Regions from separate parts of the Paenibacillus sp. TSM33 genome, predicted to be linked through region 1. Evidence: riboswitches for the same ligand, from Rfam matches in the RefSeq annotation. Region 1 holds a riboswitch; the other holds the start of a gene.
What was found. A riboswitch is a leader RNA that binds a small molecule or an ion and turns the genes downstream of it on or off. The one in region 1 is predicted to bind S-adenosylmethionine.
Positions count from the first base shown of each region.

Region 1 (9,820 bases):
ATCCGTCATGTCAACAAAGGTCGTTTCGATATTCATCCGTTTCAAGATGGAGGTCAGCAGTCGATATGTTCCTCCATATACGTCCTCTGAAACAATGACATGATCACCAGCGGATAAGAGCATAAATGTAGTGGAGATAGCAGCCATACCTGATGCAAAGGCAAAACCGCAAGCTCCGCCTTCTAATAAGGCGATATAATCTTCCAAAGCTTGTCGTGTCGGATTACCTGAACGGCTATAATCATGCTGTGGAGGATTAAAAATATCATGATGGTGAAAGGTCGAAGCTTGATAGATCGGGACACTCGATGCCCCTGTAACACTGTCAATTTCAGAGCCAAAATGCAGCAGCTTGGTTGCGAATTTCCGCCCTTTGTCCAGATCCTCTCCGATCTTCCTCGCATCCTCTATCATTGCTGCTCCCCTCCTTCTACTTCTTGACGTGCCGCTTCCAGTGCCGAACGCAAATCTTCAATCAGGTCATCTGTATGCTCGATACCTACGGAGAAACGAAGCAACCTGTCATCTACCCCGACTGCATCCCGAATTTCTGCCGGTATGTCCGCATGTGTCTGCACAGCAGGATAAGTCATTAGCGATTCTACACCGCCCAGACTTTCGGCAAACGCAATAAGCTTAATATGACGAAGCAAAGGCTCAACATAGCGAGCATCCTTTACTTTAAAAGAGAAAATACCCGTGTTCCCGCTGGATTGTTTATTTTGTATCTCACGACCCGGATGCCCCTCAAGCGCCGGGTAAAATACTTCCGCCACTGCAGGGTGTGTCAGTAAATAATTAGACAACACCGTTGCATTATGCTCATGTCGATCCATACGCAGCGCTAACGTCTTCATCCCCTTCATCAACTGATAGCAGTCGCTCGGGGAAAGCACAGCCCCTATGGAATTGTGCAAGAAGGAAATTTCAGCTGACAGTTCTTTTCCTTTGGTTACAATCAACCCTGCCAGCACATCGTTGTGCCCGCCCAAATATTTGGTTGCGCTATGTACCACAATATCCGCACCCAGTTCCAATGGCCGCTGGAAATATGGTGTTAGCAGCGTATTATCTACAATAGTAAGCAACTCATGTTGTGATGCCCATGCAGCCACCGCCTGAATATCAGTTATCATCATTAACGGATTTGTAGGCGTTTCTATGAATACAGCTTTGGTATTCGGTCGACATGACTGTTGGAGTGCTTCGAGATCGTTTGTATCCACATAGCTTGCGGTCACACCAAATTTGGATAAAATACGCTCTAGCAAACGATAGGTCCCGCCATAAAGATCCAGCGATACAATGAGGTGGTCTCCCTGTCCAAACAAAGCAAATACAGTTTGCAGCGCTGCCATACCTGAGCTGCAAGCAAAGCCTGCATCTCCAGATTCAAGTGCAGCAGCAGCCTCTTCCAGTACCTTTCGCGTGGGATTAATCGTCCGAATGTAATCAAACCCTGTGCTTTGACCCAGACGGGGATGGCGGAACGCCGTAGATTGGTAAATCGGGTAATTAACTGCTCCGGTTACTGGCTCCTCTACTGAACCGATTTGTGCCAATCTGCTTTCGATTTTCCACTGTTTCTCACTCATATGAATCCTCCTGTTCACTTCCATAGTAGGTGCTATAACATATGCTGCAAAAATGGATGTCCAAGACTATACTGCTGCGCTACTGCAAGGTGGTACTGTATGAGGGTAAACTACAAGCCCCTTTTTAAATCTGAGGTCCGATATCATAAGGTGTTTCTTGGTATACATAATAGTTAAGCCAATTTGAAAATAATAAATTGGCATGAGCCCGCCAGATAGAGGGCGGTATGCGTTCAGGATCATCGTTAGGAAAATAATTTTTGGGAACGTCAATATCTAGTCCTTTGGCCACATCGCGGTCGTATTCCCATTTCAGCGAAAGTGGATCATATTCAGAATGCCCTGTTACAAAAATTTGTTTACCATCAAGCGTGGCTACCAGGTACACTCCAGCTTCTTCGGATTCGGATAAAACTTCTAATTCGGCAATATGGTCAATATCTTGCCGCCGAACCTCTGTATGCCGAGAGTGGGGGGCATAAAACAGTTCATCAAAGCCGCGTAGCAGTTTCACTTTAGGTTTAATAACGGTGTGTGGGAATACCCCAAAGCATTTGTTGTCGAGCCCGTATTTCGGAACATTGAAATGATGGTATAAGCCAGCCTGTGAGGCCCAACAGATATGCATGGTCGAAGTAACATTTGTTTTCGTCCACTCAAAGATTTGCCGGATCTCCTCCCAGTAGGTCACATCCTCAAACTCAAGCTGTTCAACGGGGGCTCCTGTAATAATCATGCCGTCAAAACGACTGTTCTTGATCTCATCAAATGTTTTATAGAACATGTTCAAATATTCTTGCGATGTATTTTTAGATACATGAGATTTCATGTGTACCAACGTAACATCCACTTGTAACGGCGTATTGCCGACCAGACGCAACAGTTGGGTTTCCGTTGTTTCCTTCGTAGGCATCAAATTCAAAATGGCGATGCGCAACGGACGAATATCTTGATGATAAGCCAGGCTTTCGTCCATTACGAAAATATTTTCGCCCTCCAGTACTTCCTTAGCAGGCAGCGTATCTGGAATCTTAATCGGCATGTAAACTCACTCCTTGATCGGTAAGTTGTGCGAAAATCGTCTGGTAGAGATGCCGGGCATATAATAAAAAGACCTTTCTCAGTTAGAGAAAGGTCATATTTGTATCCATATGCGCCTCTCTCATCTGTCAGGGCTACGCTTTTTTTGTACAAAGCGCGAGTCCTGCAAGAATTAGCACCGTGCGATTAAAATCGCCGGTTGCCGGGTATCATCGGGCTAGTCCCTCCACCTGCTCTTGATAAGATTTCGCTATATTCATTTTGGGTTCACAAAGTTCTTGTTGTTCACTTTAATGCATCGGCTGGGCTTCGTCAAGATAGGCTTGTAAATTTGTGCCCTGCATTCACATTTTGTCTACCTTTTCCATAGGTTAAATCATATCCCCCCTGTTGCAGAAGCTCATATGACTGCTGTTGATTTAGCCCATGATTTTGCGCTTGAAAGGCCGTAGGCCGAGCGTTATACTATACAAGTGCTAATAGGCAAAAATATGGTGCAACAGTGTAGATTAGAGTGTTTTCTGTGATGCTGTGGCAACCTAAAAAAGAACATTTGTGAGGTGAATCCGGAATGGAAGGCGACCCGAGCCCGAATAGGCGGCGATCCCTGAACAACAGCATAGGAATGACTTCAGCTTGCCGAAAGACGGGACGCCAGGCTCTGCATGCTCCAAAAGCCTTCTGCTTTTGATAGTATGCACGCTTACCCGCACCGGCTAACTGGCTAACTGAGTCCATTCCTTATGCTTAAGGTAAACGTACTTCCGTTACGACGGAGCATAAGGAGTGACATATATGAAAATCCGTTTGGTCAACAACGGGGTTTTTACCCCTGTCGAAGAAATTGAAATGGCGCTCACTGCACCGGCAGAAGGCTTTTATTGGATTGATGCCGATGTCGAGGATCTGACAGTGCTACAGCCCTTATTCTCTATGCATGATCTTGCAGTAGAAGACTGTTTGAGTGAAGAAGAACAGCGTCCAAAGATTGAAATTTATGAAAGCCATTATTTTATCGTTGTAAATAGTATTCGTTTCGATGATGAAGAAATATTTTTGCGCGCTTTGAACATTTTTCTCGGCCGTCATTTTATCATTACGGTGACCAAGCAGAAAATCAATGAGCTTCGTACTCTCAAGCCTATGCTATGGGAGCAGGAAGTCAGCCAGCCTGACCGTTTTATGTATCTGTTGGTCGATTTGATCGTTGACAACTATTTTCTGGTTGGTGACCGGATTGAAGTTCGCATTGAAAAGCTGGAAGAAGACATTCTAATGCATACGAAAAAGTCGCACTTGAACGAAATCATCGGCTTGCGCAGTGAGATTCTATGGCTAAAAAAAGTGCTCGGCCCGCAAAAGGAAGTCATCAATACCCTGAACAAACGGGATTTGCGTCTTATCGACGATCAACTACAAAAATATTTTAGCGACATTTATGAAAATGCTGTGAAAATTTCGGAGACTTTCGAAACTTATCGCGACTTGATGGGGAACCTTAGAGAAGCTTATCAGTCAAGTATCGCCAACCGTGCTAATGAAATTATGCGTGTGTTTACCGCCATTACAACCGTATTTATGCCGTTGACGGTCATTACCGGAATATATGGGATGAACTTTGATAATATGCCTGAGCTTCATACACGTTATGGTTATTTTGTCGTCATTGGGATTATGGTGGCATTAGGTGTCAGTATGTTCTGTATTTTTCGCAAAAAGGATTGGGTTTGAATTATTTCGGTTTTCAAGCTTGGTCATCAAAAGCAGCAGCCGAGTCCTATGAGGAACTCGTTGCTGCTTTTTGCTATGTTGGGCCTTATTTGTACTTTAGGACACTTCCAATTGTCTCTATATTATCCAACATGTCGGTCAGGCACCTGCTGATGGCGGAACCGTATACGAATCAGTCGCAGTCGCTCATAAATTTGATCCAATCCGGCTTCCGTCGCTTTTTCTTCTCCATATACTTTTAACATAATGGGCTTGAGCAACGTATCTCCCAACTCTGCAAAAGCAGACCAAATGGCGGCCTGCTCCTCCTCAGATACATGTGCCAATTCCTTGCGAATCAGCTTCTCCATATCCATTCCATCTCTATCCAAATGCTCCACAGCTTCAATCACTTCTCTGCGGTGCAAGCCTGTCTTCATGCCGATATGCTCCAGTGAAAGACCGTCCGAAATGCCTTCGATAATCGCTCTAGTCAGGCTAAATTTATTTAGTTCCTGTTTGTACTGGTTTTCTTTTTGCTTGTACAGCCATGACAAAAAAGCTTCTTCTTCCAGTGTCTCTGTTACCCAGTTCAACGGAAAGGGCGTGGTCCGATCATTTTGCTTCGTAATAGATAATAGCTCCGTCCCATATTGCGACACCTTACCCTGGCCCATTCCAGGCAGTTCTAACAATTCTTCTTCGGTATGAGGAAGATAGACGCTGATGAGTCGAAGTAGTCGATTCGTAGCGATTAAATAAGGTGCTTTTCGCTCAGTTGCTGCTTTTTGCCGTCTCCACATCGTCAATTGTTCATACACCTCATCACGCGGAAACAAATCACTATAGCAATACAGCTTTTGTAACGTTTGTCCACGTCCTGATGATCCTTCTTGTTCATGAAAAACGCCATGAATTAGAGGTCTGTAGCCTTCAGCCATCTTGAGCGCCAGCTCATGACGGTATACATGCAGTAATTCCTGCCACAAACTGCCCTCATACCAAAGGTCGTCTATACTTTCATCCGGGACATGGTGCGTGCTCCAGCCTGCACTCCATCCCCCTTCATGTTGCCCGATCCATACCTGTGCAAATTCCTCACAGCCCTGCTCATTCCGTTTAGACAAACGATTTAGAAATACAATCTCCATGATTCTTCCTCCCTCAGATGGTTGAATTACTGTTCCGCACAATACAAAAACGCAAAAAAAGCACCTATCCCGCGTATTCGCAAGAAAGGTGCTTCCCTTTTGATCCGTACTATGCTGTTGCCTATATGATAACCGGACCTTGGAGTACCGTCAACCATAAATTCTAAGAATTCAGCTTTTCCTTGGCCAAAGCCAGAGCTCCGCACAATCCAGCATTGTCACCCAATCCCGGAGATACGATATATTGCTCAATTTCTGAAGTCAGACTTGGATGCTGTACGTAACCGTTCAAGAGTTGTTGAAGCTTGGTACGAATGAGCGGGAACAATTGATCCTGCTTCATTACTCCGCCGCCCATAATAATTTTTTGCGGTGACAGGATTAATACATAGCTCATTAGAGCCTGTGCCAGATAATGCGCCTCCATTTCCCAGGCCGGGTGATCCACAGAAAGCTCATGTCCTTTAACCTTCCATCTTTTTTCAAGCGCCGGCCCCGCTGCCAGCCCTTCCAGACAATCTCCATGATATGGACATGTGCCCTCGTAGTTATCTTCTGGATGACGACGTACCAAAATATGTCCCATTTCCGGGTGGGATAATCCATGTACCAGCTTTCCGCCAACCAAAGCACCCGCTCCAATGCCTGTACCTATTGTAATATAAAGACAGTTGTCCAATCCTTTAGCCGCACCCCAAATGGATTCCCCCAGTGCTGCTCCATTCACATCCGTGTCAAATCCCATAGGTACATCAAAATGCTCCTTCAGCTTGCCAATCAGATTATAATTTCCCCAATGCGGCTTTGGCGTTGTAGTTATATAACCATATGTATCACTGCCTTCGATAGGATCAATCGGTCCGAATGAGCCTACGCCCAGCGCTTCAATCCCCTTGCCTTCAAAAAATGCAATGACATTCTCCATGGTTTCTGCTGGGGTCGTTGTTGGAAAGCTTGCTCTTTCCAATACCTCCCCTCGTTCATTTCCGATTCCACATACGAATTTGGTACCGCCTGCCTCAATTGCTCCCAATACTGTCATAGCTGCTGTAATCCCCTCTCCATGATCTCTCTCCATTATATTCACCTGAAACGAGCCTAAGGTCAATCCCCTTATGACAATTGTATAAAATCCTTCACATGGTTATATATCTAAGCTCAGTCAGTTCATACAAATAAGGACACTAACGCACCAAGCGCCAGCATCCCTGTATAACTTAGTCCACCTGAAATGCACAGCACAAGCCTAACAGCTTCATTATAATCCGGTTGCGACACCCATCAAAGTGCACAAGCTTTTCATTTCAAGCTGCTCAAATTTATCGACAATTTGCACATGATCCAGCGTCAGCAGACAGCTGTCTAAAGCACACGCAACAGGCACATCACAGTGAATTTTAGCAAGCTTGCGTGAAAGATGCAGCATATCCAAATCACTCTCAATCTTTTTACGGACCGATGGTGTCAATTGATCCAGATTTTCCAGAATGCCTTCAATGGAGTCATATTCCTGCACCAGCTTGAGGGCCGTTTTTTCACCGATTCCGCGTACTCCCGGGTAATTGTCACTTGCATCACCCATCAAGCCCTTGAGATCGACCACTTGGCGCGGCTTAAGCCCCTTTTCAGACAGCAGCGTCTCCGGGGTATATATCATATAATTTCCATGCCCTTTTTTCATAATAATGACCCGTGTCCGCTCATCTACCAATTGAAGCAAATCATGATCGCCTGATAGAATCATCACATCCATGTCCTCATTTTGCGAATAATGGCGTGCGAGCGTACCGATACAATCATCCGCTTCAAAGCCTTCCGCCCCAATGTTGGGTATGCCGAGACTGTCCGTCACTTCACGGATCAAAGTAAATTGAGGAATCAAATCATCTGGCGCGTCGGCTCGGTTGCCCTTATACGCAGCAAAATGTTCCCCACGGAACGTCGTTCCTCCCATATCCCAGCAGCAAATGACATGTGTAGGATTAAAGGTTTGGACTGCATCCCAAAAATATCGAATAAAACCATATATGGCGTTCGTTGGTACTCCAGCTTTTGTACGACGGATATAACCGTTTGCAGCGGTTGCATAATAAGCACGAAAAAGCAGGGCCATGCCATCAACCAGCATTACGGATTGTTCATTGCGTTGTGTCACAGATTGTATTACTCCCATTCATCATAATATTTAACCCCCACAGTATAACATATCGTGGTGGAAAATTGGGCTTTACTAAGCTCCCCATGTCCCCTCAAATGTTTCCTCTTTGAATCCTACCGTTACTTTATTCCCATCGGTTACAATCGGGCGTTTAATTAATCTTCCATTCGAGGACAAAAGCGAAATTTGCTCTTCACGGCTCATTTCTCCAAGCCTATCTTTCAGCTTTAACTCTTTGTATACTTCACCGCTCGTATTGAAAAACTTTTTTAACTCCAGCCCGCTTTTTTTAATCAAGTCTTCCAATTCCTCCGGGCCAGGCGGTTGTTCAAAAATAGGAATCAGTTCCGTCTCATGCCCCTTGTTTTGCAGCCATTTCACTGCATTACGACAGGTGCTGCATTTTGAATACTGGTAAACTTTCAGTTGACTCATTGCTAGATTAACCTCCATTTGGTTTCAAACTTTGTCGATTATTTTATTCAGGATATTGAGCCTTTAACAGCTCTTGCATTCTGATCATATCATCCGGCAGAGGAGCGCAAAATGTCATTCGCTCCCCTGCCACAGGATGTACCAAGGACAACTCCGAAGCATGTAGGGCTTGTCGTGGCATTCTCGCATCAAGCTGAACATATCGCTCACGTTGCACAGCGTCATCGGGTGTCATCCGGTACATTTTGTCTCCAATCAACGGACATCCGATATATGTCATGTGCACCCGAATTTGGTGCGTACGTCCGGATTCCAACTTTAGACCGATGCGGCTTCCTCCGTTCCATACTTCCTCTAGCTTATATAGCGTAAGAGCAGGATAACCATCCGGGGTCACCATGCGCAAATGTGGATTATCCGGGTTGCGGTCAATCGGTCCGTCCACCCTGCCTTCCTGCTGCTCAGGGCGTCCATGTACCAAAGCCGTATAGCGCTTGTCCACCGTTCCCGCAATCATCTGTTCGGAAATATGCTGGTGGACATACGGATTTTTAGCTACAACCAGTACGCCCGTCGTCTCCTGATCAAGACGATGAACAGGACGAAACCGAAACAGCTCTCCCTTGGTCTGCCAATAATGCACAACCCCGTTCGCCAGCGTCCCGGTGTAATGACCGTGAGTCGGATGGACAATCATACCCGCCGCCTTGTTCACTACTAACAGATGTTCATCCTCAAACAAAATCTCAAAAGGAATAGGTTCGGGTAAAATATCATCGGAACGCTCGCGCTCCATGCGGATTTCTACTCGATCCCCGGACTTCACCTTTACGCTGATATACACACGTATCCCGTTCAGCATGATCCCCTGTTCGGTCAGCTTGAGTTTGGATATGAGCTTGCGAGAGATGTTCATACGTTTTTGTAGAATGGTCTTCAGCAGCATGCCCTCCTCCTCAGGAGGGATCATATATACAATAGGTTCATAGTACAAGCTCATCACAAATTCCCGATTGCCTCCTTATTTGCGGAACACTTTTTTGCTGCGCACATATTCGACATCAGGTACACCCTGACGTACATTTGCTGTGCGAGCCACAACAAAGAAATAATCGGACAAGCGGTTCAAATACCGACGTACCGCAGGATTGATATCTGTGTGCTTACCTAGTGTAACAGCACGACGTTCCGCACGACGGCAAACTGTGCGGCAAACATGAAGCGTCGAAGATAATGTGCTGCCTCCCGGGATAATAAAGCGCTCCACCTTCGGATTTTCCTCCTGGCATGCATCAATCCAGCCTTCCAGTCGCTCTGCCAGCTCGTCTTTGACCTTATATTTACTTTCACTGATTTTAACAAACGCCAAATCCGAGCCACAATCGAACAGCTCCTGCTGAATTTCTTCCAATTGAGTCCGAATATCCGCAAACTTTTCCCCTTCGGCAAAGCTGATCGCTTGTCCTACAAAGCTGTTCAGCTCGTCAATGGTACCGTACGCCTCCACACGATCGTCATCTTTGGACACCCGACCGCCGATCACAGAGGTTTGTCCTTCATCACCTGTTCTGGTATAAATACCCATATCATTCCATCCCCTTTATCATTCCGTGAGTGCTTTCAGCACCTTAATGGCTTCTTCCTTATTGCTTGTGCGTGGCGGTACGGTAGCAAATAATGTGTTTGAGTTATATTTTAGGCCCTTAAACATCTTCATCTGCTCCACCGGA
Region 1 is NZ_JBLZXB010000010.1:734,444-744,263, reverse strand. It holds gene ACN6NF_RS07320 (aminotransferase class I/II-fold pyridoxal phosphate-dependent enzyme) at 1-414, opposite strand, end outside; gene ACN6NF_RS07315 (PLP-dependent transferase) at 411-1,595, opposite strand; gene metA (homoserine O-acetyltransferase MetA) at 1,720-2,637, opposite strand; SAM riboswitch class I at 2,755-2,882, opposite strand; gene corA (magnesium/cobalt transporter CorA) at 3,432-4,367, shown strand; gene ACN6NF_RS07300 (HRDC domain-containing protein) at 4,490-5,497, opposite strand; gene ACN6NF_RS07295 (ROK family protein) at 5,661-6,539, opposite strand; gene ACN6NF_RS07290 (5'-3' exonuclease) at 6,756-7,652, opposite strand; gene ACN6NF_RS07285 (arsenate reductase family protein) at 7,728-8,090, opposite strand; gene ACN6NF_RS07280 (RluA family pseudouridine synthase) at 8,134-9,090, opposite strand; gene ACN6NF_RS07275 (cob(I)yrinic acid a,c-diamide adenosyltransferase) at 9,112-9,675, opposite strand; gene ACN6NF_RS07270 (hypothetical protein) at 9,694-9,820, opposite strand, start outside.

Region 2 (9,820 bases), on a different contig from region 1:
TCATTGGCAAATCCATAAAGGCGGCGGCTTCCATTATCATGAGGCAGAGCTGCGTAATGAGCCGTTGCCTACGACGATCATCATCGGTGGCCCGCCTGCTCTGATTGCGTCTGCCATTGCTCCTGCCCCGGAAAACTTGCCAGAGCTGTTGCTGGCTTCTCTGATTATGGGGGGCAAGCTGCCCATGACAGAAGACCCGCTTGGAGGCCATCGCATTCCGGCAGAAGCCGAGTTTGCGATCAGCGGCTATGTGCCGCCTCATGAACGTCGCCCGGAAGGGCCGTTTGGCGATCATTTTGGCTATTACTCATTACAACATGATTTCCCTGTGTTTCATGTCAAACATATGCATCACCGCAAAGATGCCATTTATCCGGCAACCATTGTAGGTAAGCCACGGCAGGAAGACTACTATCTCGGCGAATTTTTGCAACGTCTGTTGTCGCCCGCCTATCCGCTTGTGATGCCTTCTGTCAAGTCGTTATGGGCATATGCAGAAACAGGTGTACATGCGCTGGCAGCGGCAGTCGTACGTGAAAGCTACTCCCGTGAAGCGCTGGTATCCGGCTTTACCATTCTGGGTCAAGGTCAATTGTCGTTGACCAAATTCCTGATGCTGACGGATCGGGTGATCGATTTATCCGACTTTAACCTGTTGCTAGAAACCATTTTGGAGCGATTTAATCCAGCCAGAGATCTGTTTATTTTTAACCATACGTCTCACGATACACTCGATTACACGGGCCGCAAGCTGAATCACGGCAGCAAGGCGATTCTGATGGGGGTAGGCGAGCCTGTGCGTGAATTGCCTCGCGTTTATGAAGGCGGCGATCTGCCGGGAATTCGTGAAATCGAACCCTATTGCGGAGGTTGCCTCGTTATATCCGGCTCGTCCTTTGAGCAGGAGCCTGAACTCGCTGCGCGTGTATTGGAGCGATTAGCTGCGGGTGAGCAAGAGTGGCCGCTTGTCTTTATCGTGGACGATGCCAAAGAAGTTGTTCGCTCCCAAGCCTCGTTCCTGTGGACGGTATTCACACGCTTTAACCCGGCTACAGATATGTACGCCGACAGCGAAGTACGTTTGCATCACCTGAACTATAAGCTGCCGATTGTAGTGGATGCACGTATGAAGCCAGGCTACCCTGATGAGGTGCTACCGCGTGAGGATATAGTTAAGCTTGTAGATCAACGGTGGACGAGTTATTTCGCTTGACGCCTATTCAAGCATCTAACAGCCGGATTTTACAGATATGAAGGAGGCGTGAAGCATGATACGCAAGCTGTTGGGCGAGCCCCCACGTGAAAATCATGGCGTCCTGCTGGATGCCATGAATAGCATGTCAGACATGTTACATTTGCTGGAACGGCAAATCCAGGCCAGTGGTGATCCTACCCATGACTTTCGGAAGGCGGATATTTTAACACGTGGTCTGATGTCGTCTTTGGATGAACTGGAGCAGAGCCATCATGCTGCCGCCTTTTTCCGTATGAAAGTGAAAGCCGGATACGCTGAAGATATGAGCAAGGATGAAAAATCCGATTATGCTTTGTATGTTTTCTTTTATAAGGATGGGTTTGTGCGGGTATTCTCTATTTTGGATAAGCTTGGTAACTGGATGAATGATTTATATGATTTAAAAACAGGGCAGTATAAGGTACATTATTCTTATTTTACTGTATTGAGACAGCTCAAATATCTCAAAATGCATCCTGTATTGACTGATAATTTGAATGATATTAAGGACACATACAACGATGCCATCAATCGCCTGCGTAAGCGTCGAAATACGGAAATACACTATATGAACACGGAAATGCAGGATGATCTCTGGCAACGTCACCGTGCTTTATATGGCAAAATCCAACTGGAGGACCTTGATCACCATCTGGAAGATTTGCAGCAGGGCTTGGAAATGGTATGCCGGTCGCTATCAAACGCATTTTCTTATACTGCGAAACAATGGGAGAACCGGGCAGTGCGCCCATAATTATGACAGAAAATATCCTTTGACAAAGCAATGTAAACTATCTATACTGAAACCTAGTTTCAGAAAAATGCTTGAATTATTTTTTTATATAAACTTAACGGACAGCTAAAGCTGGAGTTTAACATATTTTTCTTATCCAGAGAGGTGGAGGGACTGGCCCGATGAAGCCCGGCAACCCGTTCTTTCCCGGTGTAATGCACCGGGAGGGAACATATGGTGCTAATTCCTACAAAACCGCTAGAGTTATAGCGATTTTGGCAGATGAGAAAAGGTTCGCAAGGTGGGGCCCTTTTCATTCTGTGAAAGGGGCTCTTTTTTGTATAAATAAATAGTGATTTTATACAATCCCGAGAGATGACAACTGGTTAACAGGGTAAGAAAGAAGTGAAGGAGGTCGCAGCACGTTGATAGAGCTTAAGCAATTAACCAAGCATTATGGTAAAGGTAACCGACGCGTTAATGCGTTGTCCGGGTTGAACCTTTCTATAAAGCGTGGAGAAATATTCGGGGTGATTGGTCATTCCGGGGCGGGCAAAAGTACGTTGATCCGCTGTATTAATTTATTGGAACGCCCTACTTCAGGCGAAGTATGGGTAGATGGGGTTAACCTTGTGACTGTGAGTCAAGCCCAGTTACAGAAGCAACGCCGAAAAATCGGAATGATTTTTCAACATTTTAATTTGTTGTCTTCGGCGACAGTGTATGACAACATTGCATTTCCATTGCGGCTGGTAAATACCCCAAAGCAGGAGCTGGACAAGAAAGTTCGCGAGCTGCTGGAACTGGTGGGGCTAAAAGAACACAGTGGAAAATATCCGTCACAGCTCTCAGGTGGACAGAAGCAGCGGGTAGGGATTGCACGGGCACTGGCTAGTGATCCGCATGTGCTGCTGTGTGACGAAGCGACGTCTGCGCTTGATCCGCAGACGACAGGGTCTATCCTGAAATTGCTGTTGGATATTAACCAGCGCTTTAATTTGACCATCGTATTGATTACTCATGAGATGCATGTCATTCAAAGTATATGTGATCGAGTTGGTGTCATTCATCAGGGCGATATCGTGGAGCAAGGTCCGGTGGCGGAAGTGTTTTTGAAGCCACAGCACCAGGTAACTAAGGACTTTATCCAGCGGGAGGCAGAACATCCCGAGGAGTTACAAGCAGCGATTGCTGCCGCAGGAAGCGGCGAATCGGCACAGGTGGTACGTATCTCCTTCTTGGGCAGTAAAACTTATGATGCAATTCTATCGCGTACGGCTCGAAGTACAGGTGTTGATTTTGCAATCTTACAGGGCACCATCTCTACGATTAAAAACGTACCGTATGGACAGCTGATCGTTCGTTTTGAAGGAAACCATTCAGATATAGAACATACGCTGCGCGAAGTGTCAGGGCAAGGACTCGATGTGGAGGTGATCGGACAATGAGCGAACTTGATTTTTCGCAAGTGAGTTGGGAAGAGCTAGGGAATTCTACTCTGGAAACCCTTCAGATGCTCGGGGCATCTGCATTGTTCACCCTCGTTATTGGTTTGCCGCTCGGTATATTGTTGTTTCTGGCAAGCCGTTCCTCGTTGACTCTGATGAAGGTGATATACGTTGTATTATCTTTCGTCGTTAACATTTTGCGTTCCGTACCATTTATCATCTTGATCGTCGCACTTATTCCTTTTACACGATCGTTGGTAGGTACCTCGACCGGGGTGCTGGGAACCATTCCGCCATTGGTTATCGGGGCTGCTCCTTTCTTCGCACGTCTTGTCGAAACGTCACTGCGTGAAGTGGACAAGGGTGTCATTGAAGCTGCACAAGCGATGGGGGCTTCGACAGGACAAATTATCCGGCGTGTGCTGTTACGTGAGGCACTGCCGGGCCTGCTCGCCGCATTAACCATTACCGTCGTTACACTCGTATCCTACACGGCAATGTCCGGGATGATCGGGGGCGGTGGACTGGGTACACTGGCTATCAACTACGGCTATTATCGTTACGAAACGGCTGTAATGATCGTTGCGGTCGTGTTGATGGTCGTATTGGTTCAATTGCTGCAAATGGCGGGAGATCGCCTTGTGCGGCATTATACTCGAAAATAGGGAAAACATATAGATATCCTTATTGATCAGGACGTCTGATCCTGAATATTACAAATTATTGGAGGGGTAACAACATGAAGAAATGGGTATTGGCTGTATTGAGCTTGACATTAATTGCGGTACTGGCTGCTTGCGGTACAAAGAGCACAACATCGGATACAAACAATGCGGCCGAAAATACAGGCGGGTCACCCCGTGAAGTCGAACTGAAAGTTGGAGCTTCTCCTGTGCCTCATGCGGAAATTTTGGAAGCAATCAAGCCTCAGTTGGAAAAAGAAGGGGTTCGTCTTCAAGTCGTTCAGTTTAACGACTATGTACAGCCGAACGTGCAATTGTTTGACAAGCAACTGGATGCTAACTTTTATCAACATGTACCTTACCTGAATGTGATGAACAAAGAGCGTAAAATGGATCTGGTTTCTGTTGGCGCGGTTCATCTGGAGCCATTCGGGATCTACTCCCAAAAATATAAAAAGCTTGATGAACTTCCAGATGGTGCAACAGTAGCCATTCCGAACGATGCAACCAATGGAGGTCGTGCATTGCTGCTGTTGGAGAAACAAGGTCTGATCAAGCTGAAAGATGCTAGCAACATTGAAGCTACTGTAAAAGATATTACTGAAAATAAGAAAAACCTGAAGTTCAAGGAGCTGGAAGCAGCTATGCTGCCACGTCAGTTGCCTGAAGTGGATATTGCGTTGATCAACACGAACTACGCTTTGGAAGCCAAGCTGAATCCGACCAAGGATGCATTGGCACTGGAAGACAAAGATTCACCATATGCTAACGTGCTGGTAGCACGTCCTGATAATAAAGATTCCGAAGCGATCCAAAAACTGCTTAAAGCTTTGCAATCTCCAGAAACTAAAAAATTCATTGAAGACAAATATCAAGGCGCAATTATCCCTGCATTTTAAGCAGAAACTAAGAATGCGCTGAACGTAAACCCCAGCTTCTCTTGAACAAGAGGACTGGGGTTTCTTTTTGGTTGGAGTTGTAGGGATTGCTTAAATATTTTATACTTGGGGGTGACCGTTCTCTGTGAAGAGGAGGAAAACTGTTGAGAGACAAAGTCGCACTCATAACGGGTAGTGCCAAAGGTTTAGGTAAAATGACCGCTCTGCGTCTGGCTGATGAAGGTTGTGACATTGCCCTGAATTATGTCCATAGCCAGGCTGAAGCCGAAGCGCTTAAGCGGGTAATTGAGTCTAAGGGAGTACGCTGCCTGTCTTTACAAGCAGATATCTCGGTTCAGGAAGATATCACCAGGCTGATCGGTGAAGTGCAGGATCGGCTGGGCGGAGTCGATATTATGGTGAATAATGCTGGACCGTTCATCCGGGAACGCCGTCTGTTTGCGGATTACAGTGTGGCTGAGATTCATGCCATGATACAGGGGAATCTGGTCGGTACCATGTTGCTGGATCATTTGGTATTGCCGCACATGCGTAGCCAGCAATGGGGACGTATTATTCATTTTGGCTTTGGTCATGCTGGAGAAGCAAGGGCTTGGCCGCATCGCGCCGTCTACGCAGCTGCTAAGGTGGGGCTGGTGTCTTTTACGAAGTCACTGGCTGTAGAGGAAGCTCCCCATGGCATCACGGTCAATATGATCTGTCCCGGGGATATCCGAGGAGCGAACAAGGAAAAGTCGATTGCCGATGTCATCGGCATGCAGGATACAGAGACACCGCGTGGGCGTCCAGGAAGCGGAGAGGACATTGCGCGAGTGATCGCCTATTTGTGTGAGGAGCATTCGGATTTTATAACGGGTAATATTATGGATGTGTCCGGAGGGTTGGACCCCATTCGGCCAACCATATAAGATCGAGAGATCCTTTAGACGTTGTAACACAAAAAAGAGTCTTGAGCTTCGTTACCGAAGTCAAGACTCTCTGATCATTATGCATCAAGCATTAGAATACTTGTACCACTTCTTGGACGCCTTCGACTTCTTCGAGAAGAGCGCGTTCAATCCCTGCCTTCAGCGTAATTGTAGAACTTGGGCAACTGCCGCAAGCGCCTACCAGCTTCAGCTTAACGATACCATCTTCAACGTCAACCAGCTCAACGTCACCGCCATCGCGTTGCAGGAACGGACGGAGCTTATCCAGTACGTCTGCTACTTCATCATACATTTGAACGCTTTGTGCTTCGCTCATTAGAATTCAACTCCTTTCCTATACCTTATTTATTATATTACAAAGCGGGCCAAATTAAAATGCCCGTCATTCAAAGCAGGTGAAAAAAATGTTAAGACCTATTATTGAATTTTGCACCAGTAATATGCATTTTGGTACCGATGAGATTATGTCCAAACTAGAACAGAACCCGGATTATGATGTGATTGAATACGGCTGCCTAAGCAATTGCGGTCAGTGTAACGCTGAGCCTTATGCGATGGTTAATGGTGAAATTGTATCCGCAGATTCAGCAGAGCTTCTGTACGAAGTGATTCTAAACAAAATTAAAGAAGCCGAAGCATGGGACAACCTGGATTTGGATTAAAAATAGAAGTCATCGGCAAGCCAGCTTCCTCTTGTAGGAAATATGTATTATTCATAGATGCAACAAACAAAGAAGACCTGCTCTGGAAGCAGGTCTTCTTTGTTGTTGAGTATCCAATTAGCCAAAATGGCGTTTGGACTTCCAGAGCACACCGCTCTTCAGCAGACGCGGCACTCGTCCACGCAAAGAGGTACTGCCCATAAAGCCATAACCAAACCCGGCCTTCTTGCCAAGTGCACCTAATGTACCACGTAGCTTTAAAGGATGCGGGTGAGGCGTTTGTCCTTTCCACAGGTCGCGTACAATGTGGGCAATCTGCTCACCTTGCACCTCTGCCGCCTGAGCGCTTGGAGAGTAAGGAAGGCTCGCACAGTCTCCGACGACGTACACTTCAGGATGATCCGGTATTTGATAATATTCATTTAGCACGATGCGACCCTGAGGGTCTTTAGGAACTGCTAAATCCTGCACAATTTTAACGGGCTGAATCCCGGCTGTCCATACAACCGCATCGGTCATAATTTGCTCGTCACGGTTGTAAATAGCCCCTGGCTCAATGCGGGAAACCGCAACATGATTTAGTGCGTTCACATGATGCTCCTTGAACCAGGCATGTACATAAGCAGACAAACGTTGCGGAAATGCTGATAGCACCCGCTCGCCCCGATCCATAATAGTAATATTCAAATCCGCGCGGCTTTCACGTAACTCCGCAGCAATCTCGACCCCACTTAGACCGCCACCTACAATATGGACATGTCCATAAGGCTTGATTTCATTCAAGCGCAGATACGTTTGGCGGGTATGATTAAAGGATTGGATCGTACAGCTGTATTCTTCAGCTCCCGGTGTATTATGAAAGCGGTCAGTACAACCTAGCGCGATGACAAGCTGGTCATAGGGCAAAGGCTCACCGTCTTGAAAATGGACCATTTTATTCTCAAGATCCATCGAAGTGACCTCTCCGTATTTGCGAATAAGACGTTGTTCATCTGGAAAGTGTACCCGCAAATCAAAATCAGATACGGTACCTGCCGCAAGGGCATAGTATTCTGTTTTCAGCCCCTGAAAGGGCATCCGATCCACTAAAATAACTTGAATATCGTCGGGAATGTGTTTATCCAGCAATTCTTTGGCAATGGTAAGGCCGCCATAGCCGCCCCCTAGAATAACGAAATTTTTCATCAAAATCCGCCGTCCTTTCGTTACCGTGTCCCCGGCAAATGGTCTGGTGTCTTGTCGATATAGCACAAGTTTTGTTGTTGTAAAGCCCGGAAAGGGGCCTGCCTTTAGCAGACAGACCGACGTGTTCCGGGGCAGCTTGAGGCTGCTTGGTGTGAGTAATGGGGATAAAATGCACGCGGGAAATCTGAATCCGATGTTACACTTATTCGAAAACTTCGATTTCGTTATAGAAGGTGTCACGTTCTACAGGTATGCGTCCAGCACCTTTGACCAGCCAGATTAGCTCTTTGCGGGTCAATCCGGCAGGAGTCAACGCACCTGCGGCATGGCTGATCTGCTCGCGCACAATCGTGCCATGGACATCAGATGCGCCAAAGGTAAGAGCGACCTGCGTCAATTGCGGACCAATATTAATGAAGTAAGCTTTAACATGGTCGATATTGTCCAGCATCAAACGGCTAATCGCAATGGTTTTGAGATCCTCGTAAGCAGAGTTGCGGCGCATGATGTTGGCGTTTTTGCTTTTCGGCTGCATGGACAGTGGGATAAATACCATAAATCCATTTGTTTCATCCTGCAATTCACGAATTTGCAGCATGTGCTCAATACGATCCTGATAAGTTTCGACTGAACCGTACAGCATCGTCGTATGAGTTTTCATACCGAGATTGTGGGCCGTACGATGTACTTCAAGATAGCGGTCTACATTGGCTTTGGTAACACGCATCTTCTTCCGATATTCATCGGATAAGATTTCCGCGCCACCACCAGTCAAAGATTGAAGTCCTGCCTTTTGCAGCTCTTGAAGAACTTCTTTAACACTCAAGCCGCTTATGCGTGTGAAAAAGTCAATTTCCGCTGCAGTGTATGCTTTCAGTGTAACGTTGGGATACTTTTCATTCAGTGCCTTCAATGAATCTACATAGTATTGGAAAGGCACATGATTATTATGACCGCCGACGATATGGAATTCTCTTACGCCTGGATGGATATGTTGCTCTACATAATCAATCATTTCCTGCCCAGACAACGTATAAGAGCCTTCCTCCCCCTGATCCTTGCGGAAATTGCAGAACGCACAGCGCGCTTCGCATACATTGGTGAAGTACAGGCTCATGTTTTCGATAAAATAAACCTTTTTACCATTCTTGCGTAAATTAGCTTCGTTAGCCAACTGGCCCAGTGTGAGAATATCGTCAGTTTCATACAAATATATACCATCTTCGAGGTTCAAACGAATCCCGTTTTGTACCTTTTCTACAATTTCCGCCATTCTGCGGTCTGTAAAAGGTGTAACTAATGTGGACATGCCTATTCCTCCTTCAAGTTGCTCTGTGCGAGGCTGTCCGCCGAATTAGCGGCACAAGCGCTTGATGCGCACAGGATGTCCCGTTCCGTCGGTAAAATCCGGCAGCGCGGATATACGATATGTGAAAAATGTTACAATGCCAGGCTACAATGATGGATGTCTCATAATTTCGCCTTTGAAATGACAAATTTCCGACAGTTTCTTTAACACACTCTTCACCTATTATAAACCTCACACCACTGGTGTTCAATACAAACGAGTAGAAAAAGAGGTGTTTAAGCCTGTAACGGAAGGACATTCCATGACTTGAGCACCTGCAAATAAGAGAGTATACTGAAGGGGAGCATGAAGTAAAAGAGGAGGATGGAGCTATGATTAACATCACCGATTCCGCTGCTGAACGCCTGAAAGAAATGCTGGAGCAGCAGGAAACGCCGAATATGTTTTTACGTCTGGGTGTTACGCCAGGTGGATGTACCGGATTTTCGTACGCCATGGGCTTTGACGACAACGAGACGGATCAGGATATATATATGAATGTACAGGATATGAAAGTAGTCGTGGAAAAGGATAGTATCCGCTATCTGGACGGTCTGGAAATCGACTTTGAAGAGTCTGGTATGTCTGGCGGTTTCACGATTCATAATCCGAATGCTGTAGCTACATGCGGCTGCGGTTCAAGCTTCCGTACAGCTACAGATGCAGGGAAACCAAGCGAAGAACCTTGTTAATCGGAAC
Region 2 is NZ_JBLZXB010000018.1:261,029-270,848, reverse strand. It holds gene ACN6NF_RS20300 (UbiD family decarboxylase) at 1-1,213, shown strand, start outside; gene ACN6NF_RS20295 (Cthe_2314 family HEPN domain-containing protein) at 1,269-1,988, shown strand; SAM riboswitch class I at 2,118-2,256, shown strand; gene ACN6NF_RS20290 (methionine ABC transporter ATP-binding protein) at 2,393-3,415, shown strand; gene ACN6NF_RS20285 (methionine ABC transporter permease) at 3,412-4,080, shown strand; gene ACN6NF_RS20280 (MetQ/NlpA family ABC transporter substrate-binding protein) at 4,155-4,997, shown strand; gene ACN6NF_RS20275 (SDR family oxidoreductase) at 5,141-5,905, shown strand; gene ACN6NF_RS20270 (NifU family protein) at 5,997-6,242, opposite strand; gene ACN6NF_RS20265 (YuzB family protein) at 6,331-6,588, shown strand; gene ACN6NF_RS20260 (NAD(P)/FAD-dependent oxidoreductase) at 6,706-7,773, opposite strand; gene mqnE (aminofutalosine synthase MqnE) at 7,976-9,082, opposite strand; gene ACN6NF_RS20250 (HesB/IscA family protein) at 9,454-9,813, shown strand.
Region 2: it holds a riboswitch for S-adenosylmethionine, as region 1 does, so the genes downstream of both, ACN6NF_RS20290 (methionine ABC transporter ATP-binding protein) here and metA (homoserine O-acetyltransferase MetA) in region 1, are expected to answer to the same signal.